DNA from 4 places in the Synechococcus sp. UW179A genome. Region 1 is predicted to be linked to each of the others. Evidence: predicted binding sites of a transcription regulator. Region 1 holds the regulator's gene; each other region holds the start of a gene.
The links. The regulator NtcA, encoded in region 1, controls nitrogen genes in cyanobacteria. The targets are predictions, from matches to a motif close to GTANCNNNNGNTAC.
Positions count from the first base shown of each region.

Region 1 (4,988 bases):
CACTTGTTCAGGTTGATGCTGATATTTGCCCTGGCGATCGCTGTAGGTGGTGTCACAAGGATCACCTTCAAAGAACAGCAGCTGGCAGATGCCTTCATTGGCATAGATGCGGCAGTCAGCTCCTGAGCTATTGCTGAATTCAAGCGTGAGATGCCCCTCCCAGCTGGCCTCAGCAGGTGTGGTGTTCACGATGATCCCTAGTCGTGCATAAGTGCTCTTGCCGAGACAGATCACAGTGATGTTCGGCGGTACCTTCATCTTTTCTAGAGCCACGCCCAAGCCATAGGAATGGGCCGGAAGGATGAAGTAGTCACCATCGTCATCATGGTGAAGCTCTGTGGGTTCAAGGTTTCCAGGATTGAACCGTTTGGGGTTCATCACTGTTCCAGGAACATGCTTAAAAATCAGAAATTCCCGAGGCGATAAACGCAGGTCATAGCCGTAGGAGGAACATCCAAAGCTGAGAACAGGTGCAAGCTTCTGTTCAGGGTCCAGATGACGAATCAAGCCCCTCTGAAAGGGTTCAAGCATGCCGGCTGCAGCCTGTTCAGTGATCCAACGATCGTTCTTAAGCATCAGAAACCCCTACGCAGTTCCGTCACTTGATCTGCCAGGCCCATAAGAGATTCCGGAATCGACGGTCCTGTGATGATCACATCCATAGAACCAGGGCGTGCATCAAGGCTGTCACGCACGTCAGCTTCGTTCAGATAGCCGAGTGCAATGGCCAAACCGAGTTCATCTAGAACCAACTGATCGAGATCCCCACTAGCCAGGTGGCGGCGACAGATCTGCCAGACCGCCTGAACAGCATCCACTGTCGTGGATTCAGATGAGCTGGCCGGGTCCGAAAGACAACCCATCACCGCCGGCCTCATCCAGACCATGCGATCACAGAGGGTAATTGCCGCATCAGGCCCCTGAGCAACTCCACCCTTGAGAAACTGCATCACTGCAACACGGCTGCCAAGCCCAGCGGAACGCAGGGCCTGACTAAGCACCGTGCCAAAACTGCCTCGATAGGGGGCTGTATGCACCTGCAACTGCCCTTCAGGGGCCACCAGATGCAGGGGCTGATGAGGCTGGAGCGAGGGCAAGGGATGCAAGCCTGCACGATTGAGAGCCCGTTGATCGGCATCGCTCTGTTCGCTGGAGCGATGGCTGGGGCTCAGGCTGGCTGTCATCTCAGTCGCTTCCGTCGTAACTGAATCCAATCGACCCAGCGGAATTCGAATCTAGCGGCGAAAATGCAAATCACAATCCCTTTGACACCATCCCTGGTGTCTCTACGCCAACTGGCAGGCTCAAGATCCCGATCCTTTGCCCCATGAGCGAGACCCAGCGCAACGATGGTCGCCAACCCGCCGATCTCAGGACCTTCTCCGTCGACTGGGATCCCATGGGCTTCGCTCTGAGCTCCGTCATCGTTCGCACCGGACGCACCACCGTGCTTTGCAGCATCTGCCAGGAAGATGGCGTCCCACGCTGGCGACGTGATCAGGGCCTGGGCTGGCTCAGTGCTGAATACCGTCTTCTGCCGGGATCCACCCCTGATCGTCAGCGCAGGGAACTCATGAAATTGTCAGGACGAACCCAGGAGATCCAACGCCTGATCGGCCGCAGCCTGCGAGCCGCAATCGACATGGAGGCTCTGGGAGAAAACACACTGCTAATCGACTGCGATGTGATTCAAGCGGATGCTGGAACTCGGACTGCGGCAATCACTGGTGCATGGCTCGCCCTGCAGAAGGCCTGCGAACGGCTGCTTGCACAAGGCCGCATCAGCAGCAATCCTGTTGTCAACCAAGTGGCAGCGGTCTCTGTGGGCCTGATCGAGGGGCATCCCCTGCTCGATCTGGACTACAGCGAAGACAGTCGGGCCGATGTGGATCTCAATGTGGTGATGAACAACGCTGGCGATCTGCTGGAGCTGCAAGGCACTGCGGAGGGTGCGCCATTCAGTCGCCAGCAGCTCAACAGCCTTCTGGACCTTGCCGAACCAGGGCTCAAGCAACTCATGGCTGCACAGCTGAATGCACTCCATAAAGACTGAGCCAGGAGAACCGTGTGCGTTGCTACAGGGTGACAACGCATCGCTCCGTAACTTCCCGGAATTGATGCGTTGGTCATGGCCGAAGTAATGCGCGGCTTCAGTCGGACTGCTCCCCAACCTGGGCGATCCACAGAGACAAGCCTGACCAATGCGCCCAACCCCGCCAGCCGAACCCTGCTGGAAGTGATCCGTGATCTGGATGGCGCCAGCACCGAAATGGTGGAGCGGAACAAGACGATCTTTTTCCCTGGCGACCCCGCCGAGCGCGTTTATCTGATCCGACGAGGGGCCGTGCGTCTGTCGAGGGTGTACGAGTCGGGAGAAGAGATCACCGTTGCCCTGCTGAGAGAGAACAGCCTGTTCGGCGTGCTCTCACTACTCACCGGGCATCGCTCCGATCGCTTTTATCACTCCGTGGCATTCACCAGAGTCGAGATGGTGACAGCACCGGCGAGCTCAGTGCGCCAGGCAATCGAAGCGGACACCAGCGTGGGACTGCTTCTACTGCAGGGTCTCTCCAGCCGAATTCTGCAGACCGAGACCATGATCGAAACCCTCACACACCGGGATATGTCCTCCCGGTTGGTGAGCTTTCTGCTTGTCCTCTGCAGAGACTTCGGCATGCCTGGGGCCCAGGGCATCACCATTGACCTGCGTTTGTCTCACCAGGCCATCGCTGAAGCGATCGGATCCACGCGTGTCACGATCACGCGACTGCTTGGCGATTTGCGCAATTCAGGTCTGGTCGAAATTGACCGCAAGAAAATCACCGTTCTGGATCCGATTGCGCTGGCCAAACGTTTCAGTTAATTCCTCGACAGGTGAAGATGGGCAGCACCTCAGCGGCCTGCCGCATGTTTGAACGTCCGTGACCGGGTGGCTTCTGCTGCTGTCCCTGTTGATCCTTGGGGGAGTGCTCTCGACCCTTGGTGATCGACTGGGCTCAAGGGTCGGCAAGGCTCGGCTGAGCCTTTTTGGGCTTCGCCCACGTCAAACCGCTGTGGTGATCACAGTGCTAACGGGGAGCCTGATCAGTGCCCTATCGCTGGGTCTGATGCTGCTGGTGAGCCGTCAGCTGCGCGTTGGCCTCTTTGAACTCAACGACTTGGAAGCACGACTGCGCAGCAGCCGCTCCGATCTGAAAGGAAGCCGCAGGGCTCAACAAAAGGCCCGTCAACAACTCGAGCAGGCTCGCGCCGATGAAATCAAAGCCAGGAAGATCCTGGCTGATGCCCAGGCACGGGCCGGTGAGCTGCGCAGCACACTTCAACCGCTGCAGGAACAGACGCGCCGACTTGAGGCGGAACGACAGAGACTCAGCCAAGACGTGCGCAACCGCGATGCGGAAATCCAGCGCACGGACGATGAACTTCGGGCGGTGCGCGAACGCATCAGCTCCGGCGAAGCGGAGCTCCAGCAACTAGAGGAAAACCTGCTGGCACTACGGCGTGGCGATGTGGCCATCAGCAGTGGCCAGCCACTGGCCACCGTCACGCTCAAGCTGGATCGTCCTGATCAAGCCCGCCAAGTGATTGACCAGGTGCTGCGGGAAGCCAATCTGCAGGCCTATCAGAAAGTTCTGCCTGGACAGGCGCCTGATCGCCAGATCATCCTCGTGCCCCGCCAGGACATTGAAAGGCTGGAAACAGCCATCCGAAAACCAGGCACCTGGGTGGTGCTGCTGCGCTCAGCGGCCAATGTGCTGCGTGGTGAGCGCGTGGTTTACGCCTTCCCGGATGTTCGACCCAATGTGGCCATCACCATTGAGGGAGAAGTTCTGGCCAAAACCACTCTTGCCAGCCAGGACACCAGTCCTGAAGCGGTGCGAAACCGCATCAACCTGCTGCTGGCGTCCACCCTTGCAGAGGTACGCCGACGGGGATCGCTCAGCCAAGGACTTCAATTCAATGCCAATGGCGTCAACTCGCTTGCCCGGGAGCTGACCGAACGCAGTGGTGGACGGGTTGAACTCGAAGCGGTGGCCGTGCGGCGCAGTGAAACCGCCGATCCCATTGCCATCGAGCTGCGTCCGAGCCGCCGGCTGCGCCCAACATCGACGCGCCAGGACGTCACCCCATGAGCCGGATCGTCTCGGTTGACCCTGGACGCAACAAATGCGGCCTGGTCTTGGTTGATTGCGACAGGGACTGCGTCATCGAAGGGCGAGTGGTGGCAACAGAGGATGTGCTGGACACCCTTCAGTGCTGGAAGCAGATCGCACCTATTGAAGGCATGGTGCTGGGGAATGGCACAGCCAGCGACGGCTTGAGAGAACAGCTTCCTCAAGATCTTCCCGTGAAGCTGGTGGATGAGCGCGGCACCACACTTCGGGCACGCAAGCGGTACTGGCAGCTCTGGCCTCCAAAGGGATGGCGGCGATTGATCCCCCAAGGCCTGCTGCTACCGCCCACCGAACTGGATGCTCTGGCAGCCCTGGTGATTCTTGAATCCGAGCTCGGTCGCGAGATCCTTTGGCCTGGACCAGCACCACTTAGAAACGAGCTCTCACGGTAAAGCTGTAGTCGCCGCCGGCTTCCAGCCTGTAGTCGGATTTCACAAGGAAACGAAGCAACGCGTCCTGAATCAGCGCTCTGCCCAGGGAAGGCTCCACGCTCAGCTCACCCCGGTCAAACAACCAGTGAAATGTCCAAGTAAAACCGCCGGCCTGAACCTCTCCCTGCAGACATTTGTCTCGGAAGCTGTGCTGGTGCACCCGGAGATGAGCTGTGGTGACAGGCAGGCGCGCCATCAGGCCGGTTCGCCATCAGCAGCAGGCGCCAGATTCACTGCATTGATGGCGTTTCCAGCCCGATCCAGGCCTTGTCGCTGAATGTGATCGAGGCCGGACAACACTTCCCGAAGCACGTCCTGGAGCAGAGGTTCCTCAGCACGGTTGAACTGACCGAGAACATGGGAGACCGTGCGAGCACGACGT
Region 1 is NZ_UCNJ01000018.1:45,823-50,810, forward strand. Features, by position in the region: gene dcd (dCTP deaminase) at 1-576, opposite strand, end outside; gene DXY31_RS09205 (cob(I)yrinic acid a,c-diamide adenosyltransferase) at 576-1,184, opposite strand; gene rph (ribonuclease PH) at 1,328-2,053, shown strand; gene ntcA (global nitrogen regulator NtcA) at 2,129-2,863, shown strand; gene DXY31_RS09220 (DUF3084 domain-containing protein) at 2,922-4,133, shown strand; gene DXY31_RS09225 (resolvase) at 4,130-4,567, shown strand; gene DXY31_RS09230 (DUF3146 family protein) at 4,545-4,802, opposite strand; gene pth (aminoacyl-tRNA hydrolase) at 4,802-4,988, opposite strand, start outside.

Region 2 (4,988 bases), on a different contig from region 1:
GGAGGCATTGGCGACAGCATGATCCGCAGGCCGCCAACAGGAGTGCTGGCCTGGTGCGCCTTCCCGCCGTTGCTGCTGCAGTGCTTTGTATTGAACAGCGCAGCGGCGCTCACCTGGCCGACCTGGGCCCTGGTGATCTGCGCCATGTTCAAGTTGAGCGAGTCCCGCAGGCCTTTTGACTGGCGGTTGGTGGCGTTGCTGCAGTTGCTGTCAGCGGGGTTGCTGGCGGCACAGCTGCAAAGCCTGTTGGCTTCTGCTTTGCAGTTGATCGCCGTTTGCAGCGCACTTGCAGCTCTGCTCAGTCATGAGCTCCAGGGGATGTTGTCATTTCGTGGATTGTTGCAACGCAGTCTTCAGCTGCTGGCGGCAGCTCTGCCTCTGGCCCTGGTGCTGTTCCTGGTTGTTCCTCGTCTTCCGCCGTTGTGGACAACGCAGTTTGGTCCTGCGCGCGGTGCTGTCACCGGGCTCTCTCCTGATCTCGACCCGCTCAGCATCGCGACATTGGCATCGGTGCAAGCCTCCGCTGCCCGCATAACCGTGCCTCAGGGAGTCGTCTTGCCTATGGATGCCTACTGGCGTGTGCTGGTACACGAGACGTTTGACGGACGTCGTTGGCAGCACCGTGATTCTCCCGCACCGCCGAAATCTCTCAGAGATGGGCGCAGTACTGCGGCGATCAGCCAGTGGTGGGTTGTCGAACCCTCCGCAACCCGTGCGCTCCCTTGGGATGGGCGTTCGGCTCCGGTGGCTGCCAATCAGTGGATCGCGCCGGAGGGGGAGCTGTTGATGGATGTCTCTTCTCGACAGCGCCGGGCCTATCGATTGCAGGCCAATGGAAATGCGCAGGACTGGCGACGCCGGCCCCCAATGGGGAGTGAGCGGCAGCTTCCAGCCGATGGATTGCTTCGTCTCAGGCAGCTGGGAAGAGGGTTCAGCAGCCTGCCCAGTGATCGTGAGCGCTTGGCAGCAGTCGAGCAATGGTTTCGTAGTCAGCCGTTTCGATACAGCCTTCAACCTGGATCAGCGCTGGATCTCGATGACTTTCTGTTTGATCGCCAGGTGGGGTTCTGCGGTCATTACGCCAGTGCCCTGGCGGCGTTGTTGCGCTCGGCAGATGTTCCGGCCCGTGTTGTCAGCGGTTATCGAGGCGGCCAGCTGGTGAAACCCCTGGGCGGGGTCGACTACCTCGAACTGCGCCAGAGCGATGCCCATGCCTGGGTGGATGTCTGGTTGAACGACGAAGGCTGGCAACGTGTCGACCCGACGCTCTGGATCGCCTCCACTGCTCAGAATTCTCTCCCTCAGCAACTCCCATCAGCTCTGCGTTCAGAGACGAAGCTGGCCTGGTGGCAGTGGATCCAGCGGCAATGGTGGGGCCTGGATCTGGTCTGGACCCGTTGGTGGTTGGGTTTTGACCAGTCCAGTCAACAGATCTGGTTGCAACGGTTGTTCGGTGACCAACAGCGATGGCTCGGTCTCACAGTGCTGTTTGCCTCGATGGCCGCTTCCGGTCTGGGTTGGGTGATGTTGCGCCACGCGCTGGCAGGACGCCAACCGCTTGATCAGTCGTTGCGCCTGCTTGCACGGCTGGGTGTGCTGCCCTTGCCCGGCGAAAGTTTTCCAGCACTTTGCGAGCGTGCTTCACATCTTCATCCTGATCAGGCTGATCTGTGGATGGCTATGGCTGAACGGCAGCAGCTGATTGCCCATGCCCGGCTCAGTGATTCACGGCGCCGGGATCTGCTGCACCAATGGCGCATCATTCGCCGACGTCTTCGCTCATACCTCTGAGGATCTAGTTTTCTCTTTCATGGATGGAATGGAAATTATTGTGCATCGACACTGCAACTGCTCAGGCCTCTGGCTCGCAGAATCGTGGGTAGATGACCTGAACTGTGTGGCGGCGAGCAGCATCCAATCTGAGAACCAAAGCTGGCCCCGATGGCTGCAGCTGCTACTTAGCCTTTCATTGCTTGAATTGGTCTGCGGGGCTAATCCCTGAGTTAACTCTGGGATTTTGTGAAACTGGGATAGATGGTGTGCAACTGAGGTCTTGGTGGTTTCTTGAAGCTGGCTTGTAATTCGTTTCCTGTCAGTTGGATCTAATGGGTGAAACCCCAGGTTCTATGACCCCAAGATTGCCGTGCATTCAAGTTTTTCTAGGGAGGCATCGCGACGCTGCAAACGCAGGCTGATGACCCTGGCGAGATATCGCGCATCATCGGCAACGCCGCAGAAGCGCCCGGAGCCCCAGGTATGTAGCCATGGCAAACCGATGAAATACAGGCCGGCGCTTTGGGTGACCCCGCGATCATGGGCAGGCAATCCACTCCCATCAAAAACGGGCGCATCAATCCAGCTGAAATCGCCGCGATATCCCGTACACCAGATCACCGCAGCAAGGGGCTGTGTATTCAAATCAATGCCAGGGTCATCCACGGGTGGGGGTTGCCAACAGGGGGAATACGCCTGTTCGATCGGTGCAGCAATTCCCTCCTTTTCGATCCAGCTGTCAATGCTGCTACGAATGCGGCAGTACACAGCATCGGCCTGATCAAGATTGGCGGCTAAATCATTGGTGAAGCCGATGTGGTCTCCGGTGATGCTGGATAGACGACCATGCAAGTGCATCCCTTCCATCGCACGTCGGCGCAGGTCAATTTCACGACCGCCGTCACGTCCGGTTAGGTAATGGTTGGTCTTCGCTCGGACGGTCCGTGGGTCTGCGTGATCGCTTATCGGCATGGCGTAGTAGCCCATCCGGTCCAGCCAATCAACAACGTCCTTGCCGCGGTAACGGCGCGGAGATCGTGGGGCTCGTCCCACACTCAGATGGACAGAACGCCCTGCAAGATGGAGGTCTTCGGCGATCTGGCTACCTGATTGGCCATTCCCGACCACCAAAACAAGGCCCTCGGGGAGAGCATCAGGGTTTCGGTAAGAACGCGCATCGATTTGTAGTAACGAGCTGGGCAGACGTTCGGCGTATGGATGACGACGGGGTCTGTGATATCCCCCAGTGGCAACGATGACGTGTTCGGCATCGATCACCCCCTCGCTGGTGACCAATCGGTAGCCATTGCCAATGGGTGTCAAACGTTCGACAGCGATTCCTTCGCGTAAATCAGCGTTGACATGCTGAGCAAAGCGCTGGAGATAATTCACAATGGACATCTTGTCCATGAAGCCGTCTGGCTGATCGCCGTCGTAGGGGAAATCAGGCAGACGGCATTGCCAGTTTGGTGTGACTAAACAAAACGAATCCCAGCGTTGCTGATCCCATGCATAAGCGACACGGTGTTTTTCGAGAACGAGAGGTTTTAGCCCTTGCAGTTTCAGTTCATGAGCTACGGAAAGACCAGCCTGGCCTGCTCCGACGATGACAACAGAACGGCGCTTTGCAGTTGCATTCTGGGTTGATATGACGTGCATTAACTCAACATACCTAATAACTATGGGAAATCTTCCGCTGCCGATGTAGCTGAAGGCACAAAATGAGGAAAGTAGAATTTTGGATCTGACCTGGATTTTTGTCGCATTGGGCACATCTCGCGGCCGGACGATTGGGCCACGATTTAGTCAATTATGAAAAGATTACATGCCTGCAGTTGACCGTCCCGCCAATCAGCCCGGTGATTTCCTTGTCGATTATGAGGAGAAAGTCTTCCCCGATATTAAGGCCGATCCAGGGGAAAAAGCCCTGGTCACATTCCATACAGTGGCCTTCGAGGGATCCATCGGCCTTGTCAATCTCCTGCAAGCCAGTCGTCTGATTTCCAAAGGCTTTGAGACTTCAGTCTTGCTATATGGTCCTGGCGTCACCCTAGGTGTCATGCGTGGGTTCCCTAAGCTTGGTGATGCGGCGTTCGACGGGCATTTGAACTTCAATGCCCGTCTCCAGAAGTTCATGGACCAGGGCGGAAAAGTGTATGCCTGTCGCTTTGCTCTGCAGGCGCTTTATGGTCATGGTGAAAAGGCCTTAATGCCTGGAATTACCCCAGTTAATCCACTCGATGTTCTTGACATTGTCCTGATGCATCGCAAAGAAGGCGCTTTCATTCTTGATACTTGGACGCTCTGATTTTTACTTTGGGGTTTGTTCACTTTGTCTACAATTAAGGTTGCTGCAGCCCAGATCCGTCCTGCCCTTTTCAGTCTGGACGGATCCCTACAGAGGGTGCTCGATGCCGTGGCTGAAGCAGCATGCCAGGGTGTTCAGCTGATCGTATTTCCTGAAACATTCCTCCCGTATTACCCCTATTTTTCGTTTGTTGAACCACCGGTTTTGATGGGTCGTTCCCATCTGGCCCTCTACGAACAGGCCGTGGTGGTACCCGGCCCGGTAACTGATGCAGTTGGTGCTGCCGCACGCCAACACGAAATGCAGGTTCTCCTTGGTGTGAATGAACGTGATGGTGGGACGCTCTACAACACGCAGCTGTTGTTTAACAGTTGCGGCGAGATTGCTTTGAAGCGGCGGAAAATTACACCGACTTATCACGAGCGAATGGTCTGGGGTCAAGGTGACGGATCAGGCCTGAAGGTGGTGCCCACTCCACTGGCCCGCGTCGGAGCCCTGGCCTGTTGGGAGCATTACAACCCCCTTGCCCGTTACGCCTTGATGGCCCAGGGAGAGGAGATCCATTGCGCTCAGTTTCCCGGCTCGCTGGTGGGGCCGATCTTCAGTGAACAGACCGCCGTCACCATGCGTCATCACGCCCTGGAAGCAGGGTGTTTCGTGATCTGTTCCACCGGTTGGCTGGATCCCGATGACTATGCGTCGATCACGTCGGAGTCAAGCTTGCACAAAGCTTTTCAAGGGGGTTGTCATACCGCCGTGATTAGTCCCGAAGGTCGTTATCTTGCTGGCCCTTTGCCTGAAGGTGAGGGGTTGGCGATCGCCGATCTGGATCTCGCACTGATCACCAAGCGCAAACGGATGATGGACAGTGTCGGCCATTACAGCCGTCCTGAACTGCTGTCTCTTC
Region 2 is NZ_UCNJ01000020.1:37,404-42,391, forward strand. Features, by position in the region: gene DXY31_RS10610 (hypothetical protein) at 1-22, shown strand, start outside; gene DXY31_RS10615 (transglutaminase domain-containing protein) at 19-1,791, shown strand; gene DXY31_RS10625 (MSMEG_0569 family flavin-dependent oxidoreductase) at 2,125-3,432, opposite strand; gene DXY31_RS10630 (MSMEG_0572/Sll0783 family nitrogen starvation response protein) at 3,599-4,081, shown strand; gene DXY31_RS10635 (Nit6803 family nitrilase) at 4,106-4,988, shown strand, end outside.
Region 2: a site for NtcA is predicted at 3,478-3,491, ahead of DXY31_RS10625 (MSMEG_0569 family flavin-dependent oxidoreductase). Genes of this name have one in related genera too.

Region 3 (4,988 bases), on a different contig from region 1:
TCGAATTTGATGTCTTAGGCAAAGAAGCGAACGAATTCGATTCAATAATAATCAATGATGGAAATTTGATTCTTCAAGATAATGGCGACAGTGGCGGTCCTGAACTAACATTAAATATTGCCTCAGGTTTAACACTTGGCAAAGGAGAGCAAATAGATCTCTTTACAGTTGTCGGAGGCAAGATTGAAGGGAGTTTCCTTTCCAACTCCGTAAAAGGACTAGGCGATGAGTTTCAACTCCAACAAAGCGGCGACACCATAAGCTTAATCGCTGCCAATCTATAAGCAAAATTTTTGGCTAAAAGAAGAGAGATATGTTCACAGATTTGCCTAATTAAAATGGCAAATCTGTATAGTATGATAGAACAATCTTCGGCAAAAATGTTCGTATATGCGAGGAATGCTCAGGAAGGCCTGGGCAAAGTGGATAAAAGCTTTTTAAATTTCTGCGCTAAATGCACTTCATCAAAAAATATTTGTTTTCAAATTAAAATTACTTTAGAATGCTAAGCCTCATTGTCATCTCCCCAGCTTCGCGAGTACTAGAGGAAAGCTTAGCGGCGGAGTGTTGATCCAAGGCTGTGGCCCCCCCCCCCCCCCCCCAATGACCGAAGACCGTGGCCAAGCGCGACGCGGTGATGGTATTGCGCTGATCCAAAGCAATTCTTTGTTTAGCCACCGCCATCTTCAGCGTGGAAAACCAACAGGTTCCCAGCGAATCCACCCAACACCGCGCGCACCGCATTGGGCGTTATCGGATCAAAGCGCGGATGCTGCAAAAGAGCAGTCACTCGTTTCAAGCCATCCGCCCGAGGAGTCGATGCTTCCAAGGCACACCAATTATCAAAGATCGCTCGCTTCTCTTGTCAACGATCGTGAAATTGAAGCAACGCTTGCTCTCGTTCTGGGCAATTCAAAGGCTGGAGCGCCCCCTGGGCAGCGCGCGCCAAGGTCATTGACAGACCACCAACGTCAGCCGAAGCAGCGGAATGCACCGCTGAATCACCCGCTGCAGCAAGCCAAGCCGAGATCAAACCGGTGAGTTGTCGTTGCCCCTGCCACTCAGGCCACGCCAGTTACAGAAAAAATGGCCCCCTTTGGGGGACCATTTCAGTGACGACTTTTGGTGAAAGTCAATTACCCCAGTGCTACTAGGCCCTATTGATCAGGCGTCGTAATACATCACGAATTCGTGGGGATGTGGCCGCTGACGCAACTGCTGCACCTCTTCGTATTTCAGGTCGATCCAGTTGTCGATGAAGTCCTTGGTGAAGACTCCGCCTTCCAGCAAATAGTGGTGGTCGGCGTTCAGGGCTTCGAGTGCCCCATTCAAGGAGGCAGGCACAGTGGCGATCTTCTTCAGTTCATCAGCGGCCAGTTCAAACAGGTCAACGTCCACTCCGTCACCGGGGTCGATCTGATTCTTGATGCCGTCGATACCGGCCATCATCATCGCGCTGAAAGCGAGGTAAGGATTGGCCAGAGCGTCACCAGAGCGGAACTCAAGCCGCTTGGCCTTCGGGCTGGGGCCGGTGAGCGGGATGCGCACGGCAGCGGAGCGATTTCCTTCTGAATAAACGAGGTTTACAGGGGCTTCAAAACCTGGAACCAGTCGCTTATAGCTGTTGGTCGTAGGGTTGGTGAAGGCCAGGAATGACGGTGCATGCTTGAGGATGCCGCCGATGTACCAGCGTGCTGTCTGGGAGAGATTGGCGTAGGTTCCTTCCCCGAAGAACAAGGGTTGCCCTCCTTTCCAGAGACTTTGGTGCACGTGCATACCTGAGCCGTTGTCGTTAAAGACCGGCTTGGGCATAAAGGTGGCTGTTTTGCCGTACTTCTTGGCGACATTGCGCACGATGTACTTGTACGTCATCACGTTGTCGGCTGCCTGAATCAGCTCGGCGAACTTCATGCCTAGTTCGTGCTGACCCGCGCCAGCCACTTCGTGATGGTGCTTTTCGATGGGAATGCCCAACTGAGCCATCATCAGCAGCATTTCCGAACGGATGTCTTGGGCGGTGTCGTTCGGCGCGACTGGGAAATACCCCTCTTTCTCCTGAATTTTGTAAGCGAGGTTGCCGCCCTCTTCGATCCGGCCTGTATTCCAGCCGGCTTCGATGGTGTCAACGCTGTAGAACGAACCGCCTTCAGCGGAGTTGTAACGCACGTCGTCGAACAGGAAGAATTCCGGCTCAGGACCGAAGAATGCCGTATCGGCAAGCCCTGTGCTGGCCAGGTAAGTCAGTGCTTTCTGGGCAAGAGCTCTAGGACAGCGCTCGTAGGCTTCTCCTGTACGGGGATCCTGAATCGAGCAGATCATGCTCAGGGTTTTGTGCTTGTAGAACGGATCAATCCAGGCGGTTGCTGGATCGGGCACCATGGCCATGTCTGAAGCGTTGATCGCCTTCCATCCACGAATGGAGGAGCCGTCGAAGGCCAGGCCTTCCGTGAAGGAATCAGGCTCGATCAGGTCCTGACAGACAGTGAGGTGCTGCCACTTGCCGTGCAGGTCCGTGAACTTAAGGTCGATTAGTTCGATGCCTTCATCTTTGATCTGACGAAGCACGTCCTGGGCGGTTTTAGCCATGGCGGGGAATGGAGCCCATACAAATCTTTTCGACCGTAGATATCGATCCGCAGCTGTTTTGTATCAACAGGCACCCTTTGGCTTTCCGTCTCCTTGGGTGGCTTCGAGACGCCTCTTAGTAACCGTTTCTGTCAGATTGCTGTGATCGCCTTTGCTGGAGCAGGTTTCAACGCGTTGTCGGTGTTACCTTCCAACCAAAGTGGACAGGGCTTGCATGCGCGATGCCATCACCGGACTGATCGGTCAGTACGACCAGCTGGGTCGCTATCTCGATCGTTCTGCAATCGATCGCATCGAGAGCTATTTCGATGAAGCGGAAGTTCGCGTTCTTGCAGTTGAGATCATCAACCGTGAAGCCTCTGAGCTTGTGCGTGAAGCCAGCCAGAGACTTTTTCAGGCGGATCCTGAACTGTTGCTACCCGGCGGCAATGCTTATACAACCCGTCGCTTAGCTGCCTGTCTGAGGGACATGGATTATTTCCTTCGCTATGCCAGCTACTCATTAATTGCCGGCGACAGCACCATCCTCAACGAGAGGGTTCTGAACGGACTGGACGACACTTACAAGAGTCTTGGTGTTCCAACCGGACCGACCGTCAGGAGCATGGTGCTTCTGGCTGATGTTCTCTGTGAACGCCTTCTCAACGAGGGTGTTCGTCAAGATCGTTGCGCTCTTGTGCGTCAGCCTTTCGAACACATGGCCTCCGGTCTTGCCGCAAGCGACGTGCGTCAGCGCTGAACGAAAGTCTCCGAATCATTTCAAGCGGCGTCGGAGTGTCCGCTCACGCCCAATTTTTGACCGATTGATGCGTAGGCTGCTCGCCATTGATTTCCGGTTCCGGCTTCACCGATGACGCACCCTCACCTGTCGGTTGACCCGTGCCATCGATGCTCCATCGGTCCGATTGACACACCCGACCGCTTGTTGCTCGGTCCCGGCCCCTCCAATGCTCACCCAACTGTTCTGCAGGCCCTTTCACGCACGCCGATCGGTCACCTCGATCCGCTTTATGTGGAACTTATGGGTGAGGTTCAAGAGCTGTTGCGCTACGCCTGGCAGACCGACAACCGCCTGACCCTGCCGATGAGTGGCACGGGTAGTTCAGCCATGGAAGCCACGCTGGCCAATACGGTTGAACCCGGCGACACGGTTCTGGTTGCCGTGAAGGGATACTTCGGCAACCGCCTGATGGATATGGCGGGTCGTTACCGCGCCAATGTTCAGGTGATCGAGAAACCCTGGGGTGAGTCTTTCAGCCTTGAGGAGATCGAAGCGGGGATCAAAAAACACAAGCCAGCGATCTTGGCAATGGTCCATGCCGAAACGTCCACCGGCATCTGTCAGCCGATGGAGGGTATCGGAGATCTGTGCCATGAGCATGACTGCCTGCTACTGCTCGACACGGTGACCTCCCTCGGTGGCGTGCCTGTCTTTCTGGATGCCTGGAAGGTCGATCTGGCCTACAGCTGCAGCCAGAAGGGTCTTAGCTGCCCTCCCGGCCTCGGTCCCTTCACGATGGGCCCGCGGGCAGAGGCCAAGCTGGCTGCGCGCCAAGACAAAGTTCCCAACTGGTATCTGGATGTCTCTCTGTTGAACCAGTACTGGGGCAGTGATCGTGTTTACCACCACACCGCTCCGGTGAATATGAACTTCGGCATGCGTGAAGCCCTTCGTCTTCTTTCTGAAGAAGGCCTGGACAATGCCTGGGCACGTCACCGTCGCAACGCGGAGGCGCTCTGGACTGGCCTTGAATCTCTCGGACTGGAAATGCATGCGACAGAAGAGCTGCGATTGCCCACGCTCACCACGGTTCGTATTCCAGAGGATGTGGATGGCAAGGCCTTCTCCTCTCACCTGCTCAACAACCACGGCATCGAAGTCGGGGGTGGACTCGGTGTGCTCGCCGGCAAGATTTGGCGGATCGGTCTGATGGGTTACAACTCCACACCTGAAAATGTGGACCTTCTGCTCAATCTTTTTGAGACCGAGCTGCCTCGTTTCCGGCAAAACGCTGCCGTCGCTGCCTGAACCAGCGTCCCAATAGAGCGGATGCTTCAAGCTCCATCACGCCTCCCATCACCTGCATGTGATGGTGGGCGCTGGGGTGCTTGGAGAGATCAATCGTGCTTCCAAGACCACCCCGCTTGGGATCGTGCGCTCCGTAGATCACCCGACCGACCCGGGCCTGCACCAGAGCTCCAGCGCACATCGGGCAGGGTTCCAGCGTCACGATCAGGGTGCACTGGTTCAGTCTCCAGTCGCCGAGGATCAAGGAGGCCTGGCGCAAAGCCACAAGTTCTGCATGTCCGAGTGGATCTGAAGCCCACTCGCGCCGATTGCTGCCATGGCCGATGCATCGTCCCTCTGAATCCAGCACCACAGCACTGACAGGGATCTCTCC
Region 3 is NZ_UCNJ01000012.1:446,008-450,995, reverse strand. Features, by position in the region: gene DXY31_RS06850 (hypothetical protein) at 1-284, shown strand, start outside; partial or broken gene DXY31_RS17835 (aminopeptidase N C-terminal domain-containing protein) at 671-1,033, opposite strand; gene glnA (type I glutamate--ammonia ligase) at 1,165-2,586, opposite strand; gene DXY31_RS06835 (allophycocyanin subunit beta) at 2,801-3,325, shown strand; gene DXY31_RS06830 (alanine--glyoxylate aminotransferase family protein) at 3,437-4,615, shown strand; gene DXY31_RS06825 (nucleoside deaminase) at 4,557-4,988, opposite strand, start outside.
Region 3: a site for NtcA is predicted at 2,647-2,660, ahead of glnA (type I glutamate--ammonia ligase). Genes of this name have one in related genera too.

Region 4 (4,988 bases), on a different contig from region 1:
GTGAATGATGAAAGCGCGCATGCCGATTCAGATGATGTGCGAGGAAAGTCAGCGCTCATGAAATAGCGCTCCTCGATGAGGCAGTGGAGCCGATTGAGGTCCTGCTGCAGTTGATCGATCGCTTCGTGAAGACCACCTTCGATGAGGGAGTCGATTCGGACATAGCTCCAGCGGGCAAGCAGTTGACCACGCAAACAATCCAGGTCATCCGGTTGCCTCGCGACCGGTTGGGCTTGGATCTGTTGCAACGTGTCGCTGATGCCTTGCAGGCAGAACCGAACCGATCGCGGAAAGATTGGATCGAGCAGCAAGAATTGGGCGACGGATATTGGTGTGATTCCCTTCTGCATGCTTTGTCGATACATCTGATAAGCCCCGGCGGTGCGTAGCAGCGTGATCCACTGCAGCTCGTCGAGCACCCCTCCGATTTCTTCGGGCATGGGCAACAGCAGGAAGTACTTCACATCGAGGATCCGAGAGGTTTTGTCCGCTCGTTCCATGAGTCGTCCCAGCTGGCTGAACAACCAGCTCAGATCGCGGCTCAGCGTGGCATCAGTGATGCCATAAAAGATTTGGCAGCCGCGTCGGATGATCCTCAATTGTTCCTGCGGTGGTTCTTCCCAGATGGTTTCGCCCTTCAGCAGGCTCCAGTGAAGGTCATTGATCTGCTCCCACATCTCCGTGGTAATGACGTCGCGGATTTGCCGAGCGTTCTCGCGAGCCATGGCGATGCAGCTCACAATGCTGTTGCGGTTGTCTTGATCCAGGAGCAGGAAGTGGATGACATCCTTGGATGATCCAGATGGATAAGTCTTGTCGAAGCTGCGGCGGTCGCCGGTGGCATCCACCAAAGGCAGCCACGGTTCGGCGCTGCCTGGAGGGCAGTCGAGAGCCATCGATTCGCTGACCTCGAGAAAGCGCGAGATGTTCTCGGCTCGTTCGAGATAGCGATTGATCCAGTAAAGCGAGTCGGCAACCCGGCTCAGCACAGCACGGCCTCCTTTTTCTGCTCGGTTGTGACCAGCTGCTCATCCAGAATCCAGGTGTCCTTGCAGCCGCCACCTTGGGAGGAATTCACCACCAGAGAACCTCGCTTTAGAGCAACACGGGTGAGTCCACCTGGACTAACCCAATTGCTTTTCCCACGCAGCACGTAAGGGCGAAGATCCACATGACATGGGTAAAGTTCACCTTCGCTGAGCGATGGCACGGTGGAGAGTTGAAGCGTTGGCTGGGCGATGAAGTTGCGTGGATTCTCCCTGATCTTCGAATCGAAGTCGGCCAATTCTGAGCGGCTTGCCTGCGGCCCGATCAGCATCCCGTAGCCCCCTGCTTCAGCAACAGATTTCACCACTAGTTGTTCAAGGTTGTCGAGGACGAACTGGCGATCCTCTGGGCGCGCGCACAGATAGGTGTGGACGTTCTCGATGATTGGCTCCTCACCGAGGTAGTAGCGAATCATTGCCGGCACATGGGCATAGATGAGCTTGTCATCGGCAACCCCTGTTCCAGGTGCATTGGCGATGGAGACCCTGCCCTGACGCAGCACATCCATGAGGCCGGAGACTCCCAGCATGGAGTCCCTACGAAAAACGCTTGGATCGAGGAAGTCGTCGTCGATGCGGCGATAGATCACATCGACCCGTGTGCGACCGTTTGTGCTGCGCATCCAAACACTGTTGTCCTCGCAGATCAGATCCCGTCCTTCCACCAATGGGATTCCCATCTGCTGGGCCAGGTAGCTGTGCTCGAAGTAAGCACTGTTCAAAACCCCAGGAGTGAGGATCACAACCTGTGGTGAATCGCTCCAGGGAGCCAGGTCCTGAAGGGTTCGAAACAGGTGGGACGGGTAATCCTCAATGGGCTTGACGGTGCGCCCCTCGAACAGGCTGGGGAAAAGGCGTTTCATGACCCGTCTGTTTTCTAGGAAATAGGCAACGCCTGACGGACAGCGCAAGTTGTCTTCCAGTACACGCCAGTGGCCGTTGCCATCGCGAATCAGGTCTAGGCCTGAGATGTGGCACCAACGATTGAACGGAAGTTCAATCCCTTGCATCTGTGGGAGCCAGCCTGATGAACTCTCCACGTCCTCGCGGTCGATGACGCCGTCACGAATGATCAGCTGTGACCCATAGACGTCGGCGAGGAAGCAGTCGATTGCCTCCAGTCTCTGGAGCAGTCCCTGCTCCAGGGCTTTCCACTCGCTAAGGGCAATCAGCCGAGGCAGGGGATCGAATGGAAGAATCCGTTCGCTTCCCTCCTGGCCAGAGTCATTGAGGCGAAATGTGGCCCCAAGCCGGCGCAGCAAGTTGCTTGCAGAGGCATGGTTGCGTTTCAGTTCCGGCAGTCCGATCTGTCCCAATGAACTCAGCAGGGGGGCCAGATTCTTGCGGGGACTTGCTGTACCACTGCAGAAATATTCGTCGTAGCCGACCGATGGTCTGTAGTCGGTGAACATTCCTTAAAGGCAGGTTTACTTCATCCAAGAGCTCGCTTTAGCCACTTCTTGTGACTGTTGCTACGGATTCTTGTTGAGGGTGATCTGATCTCCAAAGATCGCAAAATTTGTGTAGTGCTCGGTACTCAATTCGCTGATTTGGACTTGATCAGTAGATCACCGAGAGCTGACAAAGAGTTTTCAGCTGTTGGAACAAAAAGACAGCTGATGATCCTGAAAGAGGATGCTGAATAGTTGCCTTCTGTTTGTGCTTGCAGCAGGAGAACTTCCTGGGGCTTGAAAGGGATCAGTTGCAAGCCTTGTTCGGTCTCCCGTTGAGCCACCTCAGCTGTGTTCCAAGCAGAAACAGAGCCTGAAGCACTCAGCTATTACTCTTTGATTGAATGAAAAGAGTCGATTGCGAGTCGATTGGCTCAGTGGCTGTAAGCCACTCCCCGGTATTTCAGCTGGACCACCATCGGACGAGCTTCTGCTTGACGTGTCTGATAAGTCTGCCGCCGATAGGTGAGTTGAAGGGCTGGTTTTTTTACACAATCTTTATGTTGAGCGTAGGTGTGGCCGCGATAGAGAAGCGTGCTCATGATCAGTTCCCCGAAGCAAGCTCAGGTCCCCGTTCCATGGCCTGAGTCGTCCTGCGCCTTTCCATTAGGAGAGGTGAACGTTGTGTAGCAACGGCTACTGATTCAGCTTATGGCTGTCGACTTTCTGAGGGTGTTCGGCGTGTTACCAGTTCAGAAAAGTTTTGGATTTTGTTGTCGATGAAATCGAGTGCCGGCTGCTGATTTGATTTTCTAGAGCTTCGTCGACCGTCCCCTGCACGTTGTGCTCAAGCTGTTCAGGTTTCAGTGATGGCAGCTGGTGATCGTCAGATGTTCATTGGCGATTGGTCAAATGCTGGTCATGTGTGGATGACCAAGCTCCAACCACTTGGCCGCTTGGTGAGCAGGCCTCTGGGCTCTTTGCTTATCTGGTCATGAGCAGAGAACGACATCATCAATGAATGAGTTGCTTTGGGCGAGGCTGATCTTTGCGCTGGGTGCAGTGGTCACGGCCGCCACTGTTGTGATGATCCTTCAAGGACATCTTCACTGGCGCAATAAAGGGAAGCGCGCATGACTCTCAATTCCACTCCATTCCTCGCACCAGGCTTTGCATGGGGTTTGGTTGTGATCTTCTCGGTGCTTTGGATCGCGCTTGGCATCGCTTGGGGTCGTCGCGGTAAAGGTGATGCTGACGAGTACATGTTGGCTGGCCGCAACATCGGCTTGGCCTTGAGCACGGCCACCCTGATGGCGTCCTGGGTGACCGGTAACACAACACTGTTGGCGCCGGAATTCGGCTATCGCACTGGTCTCTGGGGCATGTTCAGCTACGCCCTTGCTGGCCTCGGACTGATCCTATTTGCACCTCTGGCGCTGCGAATTAAGCAGCTGATGCCTAATGGACGGACTAGCGGTGATTTCATCCGTTTGCGATATGGCCGGATGGCGTGGTGGGTGTTCATGTTGATCACCGCGATTTACACCTTTGGTTTCCTGATGACTCAGGCGATGGGAGCTGGTCTGCTACTCCAGGCCCTCTCGGGGTTTGATTACCACATTGGAATGTTCGTGGTGATTGGGGTGGCCACGATGTACACACTCTTCGGAGGAATGCGCGCAGTGATTGGCACCGATTTCATTCAATCGTTGCTGATCATGGTGCTGCTTGCTGTCGTTGCCGTACTCGCTTTTCGACTTTTTCCCATGCCTGAGGTGCACAGCCAATTGATGGAGTATCACCCGGATCGCCTCAATTTGCTCCTGCCCGCGGGTTTGTTGATTGCCTGGAATTCTGCGTTGTTTTCGATGGGTGAGGTGTTTCACAACAACATTTGGTGGTCCCGAGTCTTCGCGAGTCGTCGCAGTGTGGTGATGAACTCTTTTCTGTTGGGTGGGTTGGCTTGGATGAGTGTTCCGTTGGTGACCGGCTCCATTGGCTTGGTGGCTTTGGCTCGTGAGCTACCGCTGGAACAGGTCAACATGGTTTTTCCTGTAATGGCGGCTGATTTGCTAGGGGCTGGTGGAGCTGCTCTGGTGTTTGTGGTGGTCTTTGCTTCGCTGACCTCCACCCTCGACTCACTGCTGGCTTCCACGGCGGATCTACTGGCCGAGGATGTCTATTTTCGGCTGTTGAGACCTCAGGCCACCGATGTTCAGTTGAAGCATGCGGCCAAGTTGATGGTCGTTGGCTTAGCGCTGGTCACGCTTCTGTTGTCATGGCCACGGCTTGATTCGCTGGCATCGGTTCTTTTTTTCACTGGGTCATTGGTGGCGTCGACGGTGTGGCCTGTGGCCTGTGGTTTGTATTGGCGTTCTGCGAATGCGAATGCGGCCATTGCAGCCATGCTCTCGGGCAGCATCGTCGGATTGCTTGCTTACAACCTGATCGCTCCTTACTGCGCGGCAGTGTTTTCGGCAGCGCTTTCAGCTTTGGTCATGGTGATCGGCAGTCGCTACTGCTCGGAACGGTTTGATTTCGCACTGCTCGA
Region 4 is NZ_UCNJ01000002.1:196,205-201,192, forward strand. Features, by position in the region: gene DXY31_RS00940 (transglutaminase family protein) at 1-21, opposite strand, end outside; gene DXY31_RS00945 (alpha-E domain-containing protein) at 1-989, opposite strand, end outside; gene DXY31_RS00950 (circularly permuted type 2 ATP-grasp protein) at 983-2,458, opposite strand; gene DXY31_RS00960 (DUF4278 domain-containing protein) at 2,872-3,039, opposite strand; gene DXY31_RS00965 (sodium:solute symporter family protein) at 3,571-4,988, shown strand, end outside.
Region 4: a site for NtcA is predicted at 3,124-3,137, ahead of DXY31_RS00960 (DUF4278 domain-containing protein). Genes of this name have one in related genera too.